One region of the Psychrobacillus sp. MER TA 171 genome, then DNA from elsewhere that is predicted to be linked to it. Evidence: riboswitches for the same ligand, from Rfam matches in the RefSeq annotation. Region 1 holds a riboswitch; each other region holds the start of a gene.
What was found. A riboswitch is a leader RNA that binds a small molecule or an ion and turns the genes downstream of it on or off. The one in region 1 is predicted to bind S-adenosylmethionine.
Positions count from the first base shown of each region.

Region 1 (4,348 bases):
AATGGATTTAATAATTAGTCCTTTTTTAATCTGGCAGCTAATCGGTTGCCGAGAGACTGAATGCCTTGAACTAAAATAATTAAGATAACCACTATGACATACATAACGTCCGTTTCATAACGTAAATGTCCATAACGATAAGCTAAATCTCCTAAACCACCAGCGCCGACCATGCCAGCCATAGCAGTTGCTCCTATTAATCCCACCGTTGCAATTGTTAATCCTAATATGATAGATGGTCGTGCCTCTCGCAGCAGCACATGCCATATAATGAACCGTGTTTTGATCCCCATGGCTGTATAAGCTTCAATTACTCCATTTTGAACTTCCAAAAGGGCGGACTCCATCAGACGGGCGATGTAGGGCGCAGTATAAATAACTAGCGGAACGATAACACCTTTCACACCGATGGTCGTACCTACAAGGAATTTCGTAAATGGTAGGATAAAAAATAATAGAATGATAAATGGTATAGAACGAATAACATTTATGAGAAGGTTACTTAACTGGTATACGATTGCATTTTGTAATGCTTGCCCAGGTCTCGTTAAAACAATCAGTATACCTAAGGGAATACCGATTAGGATGGAGATTAATAAAGAAATCCCTACCATTTGGAACGTTTCTATGGTGGCTTTTCCGATTAATGGGAGCCATTGATTGGTAAATTGTTCAATCCCACTCATGAGTGCACCTCCAAGTTTTCTGTCTCTACACCGCGTTCGTTTAGAAATTGGATTGCAGACTGTACTTGGTCCGGATCTCCGACTAAATGGATGACGATATTACCCACAATTCCATTTTTCAACTCGATGATATTGGCGGTTAATATATTAGGCTGGACTTCAAATCTTTGGCTAACCTCTGCTAATAAGGGCTTACCAGTGCTCTCTCCAACGAAAGTTAAACGTGTAACAGCACCTGTTACATGGAGCTGAGAAATTAGAGACGGGGATAGATTTCGTTGACTGATTGTGCTTAAAAACTTCTTTGTTGTTGGATGCTTTGGCTTTGTAAAAAGGTTAATCGCAGTGTTTGCTTCGACAACTTCTCCTTTTTCCATTACATACACATGATCACAAATTTTTTGAATGACATTCATCTCATGAGTAATTAGTAGAATAGTGATACCCAGCTCTTTATTTATTTTTAATAGCAAATCCAAAATGGAATCAGTAGTTTCAGGATCCAATGCACTTGTTGCTTCATCGCTTAATAGTACTTCGGGTTCCTGTGCAAGGGCTCTAGCTATTGCGACGCGTTGTTTTTGCCCTCCTGAAAGCTGGTTTGGGTAGCTTTTATACTTATCAGATAAACCAACTATTTCTAAGTACTTTTCTACTCTATTTTTTACTTCTGTTTTATCATAGCCGAGTAGCTTTAATGGAATGGCAATATTATCATAAACAGTTGCTGTTTTTAGAAGATTAAATCCTTGAAAGATCATTCCTATTTTATTTCGTACCATACGTAGCTTCGCCGGGGGGAGGGGGGTAATGTTATTGCCGTTTATGTATACTTTTCCAGATGTTGGTTTCTCTAATAGATTTACACAGCGAATGAGTGTGCTTTTCCCTGCACCGCTATAGCCTATAACCCCATGAATTTCACCTTTTTTTACGTGTATGCTTACATTATTAACAGCCTTTACCGTACTACTTTTACTGCTGAACTCTTTTGTGATATTTTCTAAAACTATCATGAATGATCTTCCTTTCTAAAGAAACGCCGGCAGAGCTAGAAGCCTGCGTTTTTCTTGATGTCTAGCTTCGGCGCCTTGCCCCTCGGGATCAAATGGGAAAATACTCCGGTGGCTGTGGATCTGCCTCCTCGCATTTTCCCATTTGCCTGTCGGGGCAGGGATAGGCGCCTGTGCTTTTCTAATTTACCAACCTGCTAGTGCGGAGCCTTGGAATTCTTCTTCAATAAATTCTCTAACTTCGTCGGAATGGTATGCTTTAATGAATTTTTGGATGACAGGATCATTTTCGTTTTCCTTACGAACAACAATATGGTTAACGTATGGGGAATCAGCTGACTCTAACAAAATTGATTCTTCTCCAGGGTTAATACCAGCTTCTAAAGCATAATTGGAATTGATTGCTGCAGCATCGACCTCACTAAGCTGTTTTACTATTTGCGCTGCCTCTAATTCAACGAATTCAAGGTTTTTAGGGTTTTCTTCAATGTCATGAATAGAAGCATTTCCTTTTTTACCTTCTTTCACTTTGATAAAACCATTTACTTCTAATATGTCTAAAGCTCGTGCACCTTGTGTTGGATCATTCGGTAGTCCAAAGGTAGCTCCATCTGGTAGTTCATCGAAGGATGAATACTTTTCAGAATAAACGCCCATTGGAAGTAAAATAGTCTCAGCGACTGGTACTAGCTCTGTATCATTATTTTCGTTAAATGAGTCAAGAAAAGGTAGAGTTTGATAACTGTTTGCGTCCAAGCTGCCTTCATCAAGTGCTGTGTTTGGAAGTACGAAATCTGAAAAAGCCTTAATCTCAATTTCTAGTCCATCACGTGCTGCAATTTCAGCAACAACCTCAGTAACTTGTTCATGTGGACCTGACGTAACGCCAACAACTAATTTATTTTCATCTAATGGTCCTGATGTAGCATCATTACCACAAGCCGAGAGCAACCCTGTTAATAAAACTCCTGATAACACTAAGCTAAATTTCTTCATTGTAATTCCTCCTGAATATGTATTAATAAAAACGAATAAATATAAAAGCCTCTCTTTCAAAAGAAAGAGAGGCACACAAATATGTATGGTCCTCTCTTATCTTCCAAAACAAAAATGTTTTGCAGGATTTAGCACCTTTCTATACTTTTTTAGTATAGATGGTTGCCGAGCTTCAACGGGCCAGTCCCTCAGCTACTCTTGATAAGAGATAATTTCTATTAAGTTTTTCGTTTTTACTATAGAAAAAATTTACTACACTGCTCTATTGAAGTCAATATATATTTTTATATTTTTATAATTGTTTAGAAAAATTCAAATAGAATATTATATAAATAATTATACAAAAGTGATTTATATGGAAATACTAAGATGGGAGCATTTAAAAGGTTTACATTTAGCTATATGCTTTATGTTAATGGAGATGTTAAAGGTAAGGAGAGATTTAAAAATAGGCTATGTTAAAGGTTAGGGTTGATTTATGATGCAAGAAATCTTAAAGCATAGAGTAGAATTGATTTCCGCCCCAGCCGGACGCTTTCCTCGGGGTGAGCGATAAGCCATCACCCATCGCTTACGCGCGTGGTTGTGATGTCTGGTCTGTCTCACTCATCCCGTAGCATAGCTATCAAGTTAAGAAGTTTATAAAAACCCTCGAGGTTGGTATAGAAAACTAACCAACAGGAGGTGCTTCATATGAAAAGAACTGATTTAGACGAATGGAAACTCTTAATGGAACAATTGTATAAACTGTTTTCCCCGGATATGTTGGATAGTTGGGCCAAAGAATCAGGATGGATCAAACGAAAACGAAAGCTTGATGCGTATTCATTTCTCCACATTCTTCTTTATCATTGTGGAAACCTGGCTGGCAGTTCACTACGCGAGCTAAGCCTATCATTAGAAGAAACCTGCCATATTTCTATGACTCCAGAGGCAATAAACCAACGTTTAAATAAAGAATTAATTGTATTCCTAAAAAAGTGTTTGGAACATTTTATACAAACGAAGTTAAATTATCAGTTGCCGATCAGTGACGAGCTACAAAAATTTTGTGAGAGGATCCGTATAATAGATGCGACCATCCATTCCCTTCCTTCGGATTTGAAGGAGACTTTTCCTGGCGTCTATCGAGCCGAATTAAAATGCCAACTGGAGTATGAATTCCTGACAGGACAGTTCTTGTTGGCTGACTGGAGGAACGGAAAAGAAAACGATTCCCTATACGGAAAGTATCGATTAGAGACGGTCTCACCTGGCGATTTGTTTATACAGGACTTGGGTTATTTTCATCTACCTACATTCAAAAAAATCGATGAGACAGGGGGCTATTTCGTCTCTAGAGTTCGACCAGATTGTTCTATCTATACAGGGAATCCAAACCCTCGATACCATGCCGATGGCAGGGTCGTCAAATCCTCTTTTTATCAGAAGGAATCTTTGGCAGAGCATCTGGAACAAATGGAGCGTGGCTCCATAAGGGAATGGGAGGAAGTCTTTGTCGGGTATGACTATAAATTCCCTACCCGTTTGATTTTGTATCGGCATACGGAGGAACAAGATAAAAGTGGTCAGTATAAACGTAAACATTCACGTTACCAAACAAAAGAACACGTAAGGGCGCTAGATGGGGCTACGATTATTATGACAAACCTT
Region 1 is NZ_JAMAWN010000015.1:43,855-48,202, forward strand. It holds gene M3627_RS14005 (methionine ABC transporter permease) at 15-686, opposite strand; gene M3627_RS14010 (methionine ABC transporter ATP-binding protein) at 683-1,702, opposite strand; gene M3627_RS14015 (MetQ/NlpA family ABC transporter substrate-binding protein) at 1,886-2,695, opposite strand; SAM riboswitch class I at 2,789-2,903, opposite strand; gene M3627_RS14020 (IS4 family transposase) at 3,389-4,348, shown strand, end outside.

Region 2 (4,348 bases), on a different contig from region 1:
TAAGTTTTAATTGAATTAAGCAGTAGGACCGCCTTTTAGTGATATCTCTTCAGAGACGCTTCCAAACTTTTGGAAGTTTTCGCGGAAGGATTGAGCTAGCTCAGATGCTTTTTGATCATAAGCCGCTTTATCTTCCCATGCGTTACGAGGGATTAATACCTCAGAAGGAACTCCGTCAATGCTAGTAGGAATATCTAATCCAAATACTGCATCTTTAGTTGTTTCTACATCAGTTAATTTACCTTCGATTGCTGCACGAACCATCGTACGTGTGTAAGAAAGCTTCATACGGCTTCCTACACCATATTCTCCACCAGTCCAACCAGTGTTTACTAAGAATACTTGAGCACCGTGCTCATCGATTTTCTTCCCAAGCATTTCAGCATACACAGTTGCATGTAATGGTAGGAATGGAGAACCGAAGCATGTTGAGAATGCAGGTTGTGGAGAAGTAATTCCACGCTCTGTACCAGCAAGCTTAGAAGTAAATCCACTCAAGAAGTGATACATTGCTTGCTCTTTAGTAAGCTTACTGATTGGAGGTAATACTCCAAATGCATCTGCAGTTAAGAAGATGATTGTATTTGGGTGACCAGCAACAGATGGATCCACAATATTATCTATATATTGAATTGGATAAGCTGCACGAGTATTTTCAGTTAAAGAGCTATCAGTATAATCAGCAGTACGAGTAGTAGGGTCTACAACTACGTTTTCTAAAACAGTACCAAATTTGATAGCGTCAAAAATTTGTGGTTCATTTTCTCTTGTTAGGTCGATACATTTTGCATAGCAGCCGCCTTCGATATTAAATACGCCATTATCAGACCAGCCGTGCTCATCATCACCGATTAGTTTTCTTCCAGCATCAGCAGATAATGTAGTTTTTCCAGTACCTGATAGACCGAAGAATAATGTTACATCGCCTTTTTCTCCAACGTTAGCAGAGCAGTGCATTGGCAAAATATTTTGTTCAGGCAATAAATAGTTCATAATAGAGAATATAGACTTTTTCATTTCTCCTGCGTATTCCGTACCACCGATTAAAACGATGCGTTTTTCCATAGATACAATGATAAAAGTTTCTGAATTAGTTCCGTCAACAGCAGGATTTGCTTTGAAGTTCGGAGCACTAATGACAGTGAAGTCTGCTTTATGAGATATTAACTCCTCTTCAGAAGGACGAATGAATAATTGGTGAGCAAACAGGTTATGCCACGCGTATTCGTTGATTACTTGAATGCTTAAACGTGAATCCTTGTCTGCACCAGCGTATCCTTTAAAGACGAATAGTTCATTTTTTTCCTTTAAATAGTTCATAACCTTTGAATATAATGCTTCAAAGTGCGAAGATGAGATAGGTTGGTTTACAGATCCCCAATCGATTTTGTCTTTTGAGATAGGTTCATCAACAATATACTTGTCTTTTGGAGAACGTCCTGTATATTTGCCCGTCTCTGCTTTAACAGCTCCAGTGGAAGTTAGTACTGCTTCTCCTCTTGACGTAGCTTTTTCCACTAATTGTGGTACTGATAATTGCAGGCTAATGTTGTTACCAGCTAACAATTCGTTCAGTTCGCTCACAGTATCGATTGAATTCATATAGTATTACCATCCTTTATTTAAAGTTTTTAGCTCTTCACGGAAACATCATAAAGAGGATTTTTCGTTGATATGTGAAATAGTATAACACATTAAACTAAATAGTCTACACTAATTAAAGCTCAAAAAATGATTTTTTTTAGTAATTGTGAATAAATAACAAATTTACCTGTTGACTTATTTTGCTAATATACGTATGATGGTGAATTGAACGGATACTCTTATTCCGAGCGTGTGGAGGGGTTCAGGCCCTATGAAACCCGGCAACCTGTAATTATACTTACGTTACAAAGGTGCCAAACCTGATACAAGGTGAAATTCCTTGATTGATAAGAGTGAAAGGTGTTTATGATATTAATCCCTTTCCTCATGTAACTACGTGAGTGAGAGGTTTTTTTATATTACATCGCCCTAAATCCTTGTGTGCCAAGTCCGAAACGGCTTCAAGTTTACTATAGGCTTGACATGGGAATGAGTACCGTATCAATTCCTGAGAGAAATCTCGCAGGACATAGGAGGGAATTTTTTTGACACAAAGACGATTATTTACATCGGAATCAGTAACAGAAGGTCATCCAGATAAAATTTGTGACCAAATATCAGATGCTATCTTAGATGCGATTTTAACGGAAGATCCAAACGCTCGTGTAGCTTGTGAAACAACAGTTACTACAGGTTTGGTTTTAGTTGCTGGAGAAATCACAACCTCTACTTATGTAGACATTCCAAAAGTAGTGCGAGCTACTATTCAAGAAATTGGATATACGCGAGCTAAATATGGTTTTGACTCAGAAACGTCAGCAGTTCTTACAGCTATCGATGAGCAATCGGTTGATATCGCTATGGGAGTTGACCAAGCACTAGAAGCTCGAGAAGGTTCGATGTCTGATTCTGATATTGAAGCAATCGGAGCTGGGGACCAAGGTTTAATGTTTGGCTATGCTTGTAATGAAACACCAGAGCTTATGCCACTTCCAATTAGCCTAGCCCACAAATTAGCTCGCCGATTAGCTGAGGTTCGTAAAGACGAAACATTAGATTACTTACGACCAGATGGTAAAACACAAGTAACAGTAGAATATGACGAAAATAACAATCCAGTTCATATCGATACGATTGTTATTTCCACACAGCATCATCCGGAAGTAACGTTAGAACAAATTCAAAAAGATTTAAAAGAGCATGTGATTAAACCAGTAGTTCCTACTAATTTAATAACAGACGAAACAAAGTACTTTATCAACCCGACTGGTCGCTTTGTTATCGGTGGTCCGCAAGGGGATGCAGGTTTGACAGGTCGTAAAATTATCGTAGATACTTACGGTGGGTATGCTCGTCATGGAGGAGGAGCTTTCTCTGGTAAGGATCCAACAAAAGTAGACCGTTCTGCAGCTTATGCAGCTCGTTATGTGGCAAAGAATATTGTTGCAGCTGGTCTTGCTGATCGTTGTGAGGTACAGCTTGCTTATGCAATCGGTGTAGCACAGCCTGTATCAATTGCTATTGATACATTTGAAACAGGTAAAGTATCCGAAGCAGATTTGGTAACTTATATCCGTGAGCTATTTGACCTTCGCCCAGCTGGCATTATTAAAATGTTAGACCTTCGTCGCCCAATCTACAAGCAAACTGCTGCTTACGGACATTTTGGACGTACAGATATTGATGCACCATGGGAAAGAACAGACAAAGCAGAGCTATTAAAGCAAAAGGCTGGTCTATAAAAGAGTCTTCTATTACAGAATGCCTCTTATAAAAACAGAAGGTATTAAGAGATTGATCTCTTAATACCTTCTGTTCTTTTTATACTTTTATACAGATGATCTGAGAACTAAGTGTATTTAAAGGAGATTAATAATTGGGTGCGTTTACTCTTAATGGATTAATGAGTATAAATTATATAAAATATAAGAATACTTTAGTTTCTTAAACATTTTTAAATTGGTTTTACTGATTTATAGTATTGTCCTTTTTCCGCATACTCATGAATAATTCGTTGGACATCTTTTTTATCTTCCTCATTTAATTCTCGTATAACCTTTGCTGGACTTCCAAAAGCAAGCGTATTAGGTGGAATTTTTTTGCCTTGGGGAACCAAGCTTCCTGCTCCAATAAAAGCACCCTCACCTATTTCAGCGCCATCTAATATAATGGAACCCATGCCAATTAAAGCACCTTTTCGGATTGTGCAGCTATGTAAAGTGACCTGATGGCCGACAGTGACCTCATCTTCAATGATTAGTGGGTTATTGGGACTTTGGTGTAGGCAACTTAAATCTTGAATGCTTACTCTACTTCCGATCACAGTAGGGGCAACGTCCCCTCTAATTACCGTATTAAACCAAATTGTAGTCTCTGGTCCGATTGTAACATCCCCTGTAATTGTGACATAATCAGCAATATAAACTGATTCATCGATCGAAGGTTTTTTATCTTTGTAAGGATAAATCAAAATAGACACACTCCTTTATTTTATTAGAATATAATTAATCCTATCAAACAAATGGGAAGAAGGAAATAAATAGTACGTGGAGAGTGTTTTAGAAATGAGGTATGTTGAACATGTGGAAATGGGAATCAGATGAAAAAGCAAAAGCAGTAGTAATAATTGTTCATAGTGCCTATGAGCATCACAGACGCTATGCTTGGTTAATCGAAAAATTGAGAAGCTCTAATTGCCATATAGTAATGGGAGATCTACCTGGACATGGGGAGTTGGTGAGAGCTAAAACGATCCATGATGAAT
Region 2 is NZ_JAMAWN010000017.1:67,412-71,759, reverse strand. It holds gene pckA (phosphoenolpyruvate carboxykinase (ATP)) at 16-1,602, opposite strand; SAM riboswitch class I at 1,821-1,938, shown strand; gene metK (methionine adenosyltransferase) at 2,130-3,326, shown strand; gene M3627_RS14955 (gamma carbonic anhydrase) at 3,539-4,054, opposite strand; gene M3627_RS14950 (alpha/beta hydrolase) at 4,165-4,348, shown strand, end outside.
Region 2: another riboswitch for S-adenosylmethionine. It lies ahead of metK (methionine adenosyltransferase); the one in region 1 lies ahead of M3627_RS14015 (MetQ/NlpA family ABC transporter substrate-binding protein).

Region 3 (4,348 bases), on a different contig from region 1:
CACGTGACAGCCTTTGTCAATCGCTCTGCATAAATAGCTATATGCGGGCTCTTCGTTGACAATTGCCTCAAAAACTACCTGGAGTCCAGGAATATTCTCAATATCCTCAAAGTCGTCTGTTACCAAAACTCCTGGAGTTTCAGGTCTTTCTTTTGCTAAATTATTTATCAGGATTGCACAAATCTCAATATCCAACCCTAATGATTTTTTTAAGTCTTCTCTTTTTTCATTTACGATGTGATAAATCCCTTGGCCGACTGTTCCAAACCCTAAAATCGCTGCTTTTATTTTTGCCATGCTGTCTCCTCCAAAATGAATCTGTACAATTGAATATAAATAATCGCACTTGTGTAATATTTCAATAAATTTATTGACTATTTTACATATTGTAGACTATTTTTATTCATTATACAATAGGATTCTATCTAGAGAGGACATTTGTTTTTCTCAAAAGTACTTTTTCGAGTGCATTTTGTAAGTCTTCAACTGCCTCCAAGCCAACAGACAAGCGGATTAGATCCTCTGTAACACCTGATTTTACTAAATCCTCGGGAGTAAGCTGTTGGTGAGTAGTAGAAGCTGGGTGGATAATTAAGGATTTTGCGTCTCCTACATTAGCAACATGAGACCAAATTTCAATATTATCAATAATTTGTCTACCTGCTTCTCTGCCTCCCTTCACTCCAAATGTCAGAATAGAACCGAAGCCATTTTTTAAATACTTTTTAGCCAGCTCGTGCGTTGGATGGTTTTCAAGCCCTAAGTAGTTAACCCATGACACTTCCTCATTTGCATTTAAGTACTCTGCAATCTTCTGTGCATTTTCGTTATGTTTTGGCACTCTTAAGTGAAGTGTTTCTAGTCCTTGAAGAAAGGAAAATGCTGCCTCTGGGCTAAGAGTAGGACCAAAATCCCGAAGCAACTGAACTCTTAGCTTAATTGCAAATGCCACATTTGGTACGTCGATTCCATAACGTAGCCCATGATAAGTAACATCAGGCTCTGTAAATCCCGGAAATTTATCGGAGTTCCAATTGAAATTCCCTCCATCTACTACTACACCACCAATTGTTGTCCCATGTCCTCCAATCCACTTCGTTGCAGAATGTATAACAATGTTAGCTCCATACTCTATAGGATTTGAACCAAAAGGTGTAGCAAATGTGTTATCTACTAATAATGGAACTCCTACTTCATTGGAAATTTTTGAAACAGCTTCTACGTCTAGAACATTTAAGCTTGGATTTCCAATGATTTCTGCAAAGAAGCCTTTCGTTTTCTCTGTAACAGCTTTACGGAAATTTTCTGGGTCAGAGGAATCTACGAATTTTACTGTAATCCCATAACGTGGGAGTGTATGTGCAAATAGATTAAAAGTTCCTCCGTATAAATTTTCAGCAGCTATAATTTCATCTCCAGCTCCAGCAATGTTCAAAATAGAAAATGCTATGGCTGCTGCTCCTGAGGAAAGTGCTACTGCTGCTGTTCCTCCTTCCAGTAATGCAATTCTTTGTTCAAAAACATCTACTGTTGGGTTTGTGATTCTGGAATAGATATTACCAGTCTCTTTCAAGGCAAATAGATTTTGTGCATGCTCAGTGTTTTGAAATACATATGAGGTTGTTTTGTAAATAGGTACTGCTCTAGATCCTGTCACTGGATCAGGCGTTTGTCCACCGTGTAATAGAAGTGTTTCTTTTTGAAGATTAGTCATTTGAATTCCTCCGATTTAGTAGATTAGATGGATGCTGGAGGCCAGAGAGGATTATAGAACAGACAACTATAAAAACCCCTCTTCAATTAAGAAGAGGGGTCAAATTGATGACATGTTCCTCCTCTTATCTTCCAAATTCTATTAAAGAATTTGTAGGATTTAGCACCTTTCCAAGTTATAGAACTTGGTGGTTGCCGGACTTCTTAGGGCCTATTCCCTCAGTCACTCTTGATAAGAGTATTTGATTAGTATTCCATCTTGTTACACAGTATAAGTCTCCATATATTTAGATGTCAAGTCATTTTATAAAAATTCTGAAACTTCTTCTTTTTTTAATCGTTTAATATAATAGATAGAATAATTTTATAAGGGGTGTCATAGAATGGTTGTTTGGATTGTTAGCATTCTCCTAACAGGCTACATTATTGGTTCGCTACATGGATCTAAACTCGCTCAATGGATGAGTGGAGTTAATATAAAAAAAGAAGGCCTAAATAATTCCGGAGCATCCAATGCTACTGTCGTACTTGGCTGGAAGTATGGTGTTTTAGTGGGAGTCATAGATATATTAAAGGGTGCCATTATGATTATTGGTGTACGTGTACTTTCTGAGCAGTGGAGCTTGTTTAGTTCATCAGAGCTGGATCTACTTCTTTATCTAGCTGGTGCCGCGGTTATTTTAGGACACAACTTTCCAGTTTTCACAAAATTTAAAGGTGGGAAAGGCACAGCCTCCATCATCGGGGTTTTACTTGCATTACATTGGCCGGTAGGACTGGCTGGATTGCTTATATTAATCTGCGTTACACTTTTAACAGATTATTTGTTGATTGGGGTTTTGTTTTTTTACCTCATATTTTTAGGAGCCTCTGTCTGGACAGCAGATGGAACAGGACCAATCTTAATAGCAGGCTTCCTATTTTTAATGGCTTCCTTCTTACACATAGAGAATGTCCAACGATTAATACGGAACGAGGAAACAAAAATTTCCTCTGTTATAAAGAAAAAGAAGCCTTCGGTTTAAAGGAAAAGAGTGAGTTAAATGAGCAAAAAAAAGAGGTGGATTGTGGTCATTCCATTCATAATAATCGCATCGAGCGGATTAGGTATGTGGATGCTTACAAGTAAATGGCTCGAGGATGGGTTAAAGCCTAAGGCCGACGGTTCCAATGAGTATGCCATTGTGTTAGGGGCCAAGGTCAAAAAAGGGCACATCCCTTCTCTAGCACTTCTTTATCGTTTGGAAGCAGCACTAGATTATGCTGAAAAATACCCATCTGTAAAACTTGTTGTTACTGGAGGACAGGGACAAGATGAGGATATAGAAGAAGCTATAGTCATGAAGAACTATCTCGTAGAGAATGGAATTATGGAGAGTCGAATCATAGTAGAAGATCAATCTACCTCTACGTATGAAAACCTTTTATACTCTCAACAGCTTCTCCCTGACAGCGTTACCTCTGTCACAATTATTACGAGCGATTTCCATTTACAGCGAGCAAAAATTATAGCTGAGGGAATAGGATGGGACGCAGACGTGGTAGCAGCTAGGACACCACAAATTTCAGAGGCAAAACTACGTTTGCGCGAAAGAGCGGCCTTGCTAAAAACCTTTGTTTCCGGAGAATAACAAGGGAGGGATAAAAAAAGAAGAGTAGCTATGCTACCCCCTCCTTTCTCCCTCCCCCAGCTCTCGCTCATTTGCGAATTATAGGAAAGTTATTAACCCTCGACCAGTGCATAATATTTCAGAAGTTCACCTTCTAATTCAACGAGTAAAATAGGGCCTTCTTTTTCTATAGTAGAAAAAATATTTGAACCCACAGGGAGCTTATTCGACATTTCATCTTCAAAGTCTGTGTCTGAATCATTTCTTATTTTTATTTCCCCTACTTGCTCGCCTTTTGTTAAAGTTAGTTCCTCAACCCAGTCAATTTTAGTCTTATAAATCACACCATCGAGCTGAAAAATATCGGCTTCAGGGTCTAATGTTAAAACCTCTTCCGCATCAGGATTTTTAGTTTCATGAACTTCTATTTTTTCTGTGTTCAATGAATTAGAACATCCAACAGCAGTTAATAAAACGAAAATGATCAAACCCCAAAATAATGCAAGTTGTCTCACGTTATCCCCTCCTTACATTGTTAGACGGACAAGGGTGGAATAAGTTACCTTACCTACTCTCATTTGTTACAATTGCTGTTTAGTTGTCTAAGTGAATTTCCATTTAATTGGGTTGAATCAACTTTACCCCTTCACCCAATAAGCACTTCCATCATCTTTCCTATCTAAAAATCCGTATTCCACTAAATAACGTCTGAGAGTTACATGGTCATCGTATATGCTTTTTAGAATTTCATTTATTTCTTTCTCGCTATACTGCTTTTCCTTGTCAAATTGCTTAATAATTACTCGTAGTGTTGCAAGCTTTTGTTTTTCCTTTTTCGGAAACTTAATCATCCGACCACTTATTCCCTCTGGGAAGAATTTTTTCTCTACTTCTGCTTGTTCATCAGCTGTTATATTATAACGATCGTCTACCATCGTAGCGTTTTTATGAATTGGCAGGAAATTAGGGGCATGTCTGTCCTTTTCCTTCAACAGCTCCATCATTGTCAAAAATATCTTTGCTTG
Region 3 is NZ_JAMAWN010000008.1:51,125-55,472, forward strand. It holds gene M3627_RS09450 (homoserine dehydrogenase) at 1-297, opposite strand, end outside; gene M3627_RS09455 (O-acetylhomoserine aminocarboxypropyltransferase/cysteine synthase family protein) at 422-1,714, opposite strand; SAM riboswitch class I at 1,836-1,952, opposite strand; gene M3627_RS09460 (glycerol-3-phosphate acyltransferase) at 2,097-2,738, shown strand; gene M3627_RS09465 (YdcF family protein) at 2,757-3,344, shown strand; gene M3627_RS09470 (hypothetical protein) at 3,437-3,838, opposite strand; gene M3627_RS09475 (DUF2087 domain-containing protein) at 3,962-4,348, opposite strand, start outside.
Region 3: another riboswitch for S-adenosylmethionine. It lies ahead of M3627_RS09455 (O-acetylhomoserine aminocarboxypropyltransferase/cysteine synthase family protein); the one in region 1 lies ahead of M3627_RS14015 (MetQ/NlpA family ABC transporter substrate-binding protein).

Region 4 (4,348 bases), on a different contig from region 1:
TGTCACGGCCCGTTCCATTATGCGCCTTTTACCTTCTCCTCCCTCCTTCATGAAAAATGGTTCCATTGAGTTTTTAGGGGAACAACTCCACACAAAAACAGAGAAGGAAATGGAAGCTATTAGAGGAAGAGATATCAGTATGATTTTTCAGGATCCAATGACCTCTTTAAATCCAACCATTCGTATCGGCGTTCAAATAGCAGAAAGCCTTATTAAGCACCAAAAGCTCTCGAAAAAAGAGGGAAAGGCACAAGCTATTGAGATACTCAAGCTTGTAGGAATTAAAAATAGTGAAGAACGTTATAACCAATATCCGCATGAGTTTTCTGGTGGTATGCGTCAAAGAGTTATGATTGCCATTGCTTTAGCATGTAAGCCTACTCTACTTATTGCAGATGAGCCAACTACTGCGTTAGACGTGACCATTCAAGCTCAAATACTAAATTTAATGAAGGATATGCAGAAGCGCTTTGGGACCTCTATTATTTTAATTACTCATGACCTTGGAGTTGTCGCTGGAATGTGTGACCGTGTAGCTGTGATGAAAAATGGAGAAATCGTTGAAACAGGAACTACCGAAGAAATTTTTGCTAACCCAAAGCATGACTATACGAAAAAACTATTAAATGCCTTACCTCGTTTAGACGAGAAGAAAAAGCCGAAGAAACCTCCTCTTCGTTCTATTGGATTAGAAAATGGAAAGCCACTGCTGGAAGTTAAATCTTTAAAACAGCATTTTCAAGTAAGTCGCGGGAATGTCTTAAAAGCGGTTGACGATATTAGCTTCTTTATAAAGCCCGGGGAAACTCTTGGTCTTGTAGGAGAATCAGGCTCAGGTAAATCTACTACCGGTCGGGCGATTCTTCGATTGCATGAGCCTACAGATGGAGATGTGCTATATCAAGGAATGGCCATTAATCGTTTAAGTAAAAATGAGCTTAAAACGATGCGTCGGCATATGCAAATCATCTTCCAGGACCCCTACTCTTCCTTAAATCCTCGTTTAAAGGTGCTAGACATTATTGGGCAGGCATTAGATATTCATCGTCTGAGCAAAAATGCAGAGGAGAGAAAGAAGCGGGTAGAGGAATTACTAGAATTGGTAGGCTTAGAGCCCTCGCATGCATTACGTTATCCACATGAGTTCTCTGGTGGACAGCGACAACGTATAGGTATCGCTCGAGCACTTGCGGTTGAGCCTGATTTTATCGTCTGTGACGAACCTCTATCGGCTTTAGATGTTTCTATACAAGCACAGATTGTAGAGCTTTTGGAGGATTTACAGCACAGACTAGGCCTGACATACTTATTTATCGCACATGACCTGTCCATGGTAAAACATATAAGTGATCGCGTTGCTGTCATGTATTCTGGAAAAATTGTAGAGCTAGCAGAAAGTGAGGAGCTTTATACTAATCCACAGCATCCGTACACTAAGTCTCTCTTAGCAGCCATTCCAATCCCTGACCCAAAAGTAGAGGCCAAGAAAAAGCGTGTGCTCATGGAAGAGTCTAATGTTACTGACAAGTATCAATTAAAGAATTCTGAGCTGGTAGAGGTATCCGACGGTCACTGGGTAGCTATCCCTAAGTAAGGTAGCCCTTGAAATTGTTTAAAGCCCATGTTAAACTTATTTTTATTATATTTAGATAATTTAATATTTTATTTCTTATCAAGAGAGACGGAGGGATTGGCCCTATGATGTCTCAGCAACCAGCCTTTTAGGTGTGGTGCTAAATCCAATAGACATTAAGTCTTGAAGATAAGAAGAATGACTTCAATATATATTGAGGGTTCTCTTCTTATGAAGCGAGCCCTCTTTTTATTTGATTTTATAGACAGTAGTAATCGCAACATAATATAAATAGAAGGTAGGAATTTAATATGACAAATCAATTACTTGTAAAAGCACCTTTCAAAGCAGATCACGTTGGAAGCTTCCTGAGACCGGAACGTTTAAAGCAAGCAAGGGCTCAATTTGAACAAAAAGAAATTTCCCAAGAGCAGCTAACTCAAGTGGAAAATGAAGAGATTATTAAACTCATAGAAAAACAGAAGGAAGCTGGATTACTTTCTATCACAGATGGAGAATTTCGTCGAAAATGGTGGCATTTCGATTTTTTAAGCGGACTAGATGGCGTGGAATTTTATGAAACCGATCAAGGACTATCATTTAAAGGGGTGCAAACAAAAGCGCATGGTATTAAGGTGACAGGAAAGATTGGCTTTAGTACCCATTACATGATTGAGCATTTCAAGTTTTTAAAAGAAGCAGCTGGGGATGCTGTTGTAAAATTTACTATTCCTAGTCCGAACATGCTTTATTACCGAGCTGCAATTGAGGAAGGTGTGTATAACAATGATGAGGAATTATTTTCTGACTTAATCACAGCTTATCAAGGGTTTATCCAAGCAATCTATGATGAAGGCTGTCGTTATCTTCAAATTGATGATACTTCATGGGCTACCTCCTTTTCCGAGGAAGGCCTCGCTTCCTTAAAGGACAGGGGGTTATCGCTAGAGCAAGCCTTATCCCTTTCTGCAAGGGCTATTAATGAGTCTATTTCTAAAAGACCAGCCGATATGCTAGTGACCATGCATATTTGTCGGGGAAATTTCCGATCCACTTATATCACAAGCGGAAGCTATGAGTTAGTTTCAGAAACTATATTCGGTGGATTACATGTGGATGGTTTATTTTTAGAATTTGACGATGAGCGCTCTGGTGGTTTTGAGCCTTTACGACATGTTAATCGAAAGGATTTAAATATTGTCCTAGGGCTGATTACCTCTAAGCATGGGGACCTAGAGGAAGAAGAATTAGTTAAAGCTCGCATCGAAGAAGCTACTAAATATGTACCAAAAGAACAGCTTTGCTTAAGTCCTCAATGTGGATTTTCTTCTACTGAGGAAGGAAACATATTAACTGAAGAGGAACAATGGGCAAAAATTCGCCATGTAGTCCAAATAGCAAAGGATGTCTGGAACTGACTTACCCACATGTGGATAACGTTAGTAGAAATGTTTTTACATTTGCCTGTTAGGGTATCTATTTAAATAAGATATCAGTTCTATATGGGAGGAATGTTTGATGAGTAAAGTTTATGAATATACAACAGATGATGTCGTAGAAGAAACTGGTAATTATACGTGTGAGTCTGGGACAACTAGAACTTTAGAAAAGGGTTCGAAATTCCCTTCCTGTCCCGATACAGAAGTAGTTACGTATTGGAAACGCTCTGAAAGTCATACCCACAGCTCAGGGCAGGAAGTATTAACATCCGGTCGCTATGTGGATGAAGATGGAGATGAAGCTTTCCTAGAGGCTGGCTCTACTTTTCCAAACTGCCCAAAAGCAGGAACCCCTACTACATGGTCCCATGCAGGATAACTAAGTTGCTGATACTTGTCTTATTTTATAGACAGGTATCAGTTTTTATTTTAATAAACAAACAGCGAGCAAGTATAAAAAGATAAGCCATCATAGCCGCTTGGATTTCTGTGGTGGTGGCTTACCGAAATAAGAAATCTTAGTTCTTTAAATCGTCTATGGACCTTTGCACCTTGTCTTCTTGTTCTTGTCGATATTTCCTTCTAGCTTCCTCTGAGACTAACATAGACTCATTAATCCCATTTTTTACTCCCCACTTGATAATAAAATATAAAAGTATAGATAAACCTATTATCCATAAAAGCAATTGTCCGGTTGTCATTTTTAAAATCCCCCTTATTTATTGCGTACAACTACTAAATAGCTTGTGTTCACTACCAGCAAGACTAAGCACATTACTGCTATAGAAAAAATTTGCGATTGCTCGCTAAAGTAAGAAAATGCAACAGCTAAACTAATACCAGTGAGCATAAACAGATTGAATAATCGATGCGATTTATAAAGTCCTTGTAAGGTCACGTACTTCTCCCCATCATCCATAGAGTCCATAAGCCGTTGCTCATAGTCCTTTGATTGGATGCTCGGAAGGTTTCTTTCTGGATAACTTGTCTTTATAAAATTTGCACTAAACATCGGAATGGTCCAGCTAGCTATGAACAAAAGTATAAAACCAATTTGTAAAATTGTATTGTTTGTCATTAGAATAGAAACTGCAACCGCTAATATAGATAAGACCTGTGAAATATTAGCAGCTATACCCAAATCAGCGACCTTTTTGTATTTGTACTCTTCCATTAAATCCTCTTGTTCCCCATCAAATGTTTGGGAATTAACTATTTTTATCTTCCTTATAAACACAAGACCGATTACTAAAAGAGTTAGAATCATAGCCAAAACAATATATAAAATCAGATTTACAGGATGGTCCCATGCCTCGCGACCCTGATCTTTGCCCAT
Region 4 is NZ_JAMAWN010000006.1:82,121-86,468, forward strand. It holds gene M3627_RS20795 (ABC transporter ATP-binding protein) at 1-1,594, shown strand, start outside; SAM riboswitch class I at 1,667-1,769, shown strand; gene M3627_RS07765 (5-methyltetrahydropteroyltriglutamate--homocysteine S-methyltransferase) at 1,885-2,991, shown strand; gene M3627_RS07770 (hypothetical protein) at 3,092-3,391, shown strand; gene M3627_RS07775 (DUF6019 family protein) at 3,531-3,713, opposite strand; gene M3627_RS07780 (DUF3169 family protein) at 3,728-4,348, opposite strand, start outside.
Region 4: another riboswitch for S-adenosylmethionine. It lies ahead of M3627_RS07765 (5-methyltetrahydropteroyltriglutamate--homocysteine S-methyltransferase); the one in region 1 lies ahead of M3627_RS14015 (MetQ/NlpA family ABC transporter substrate-binding protein).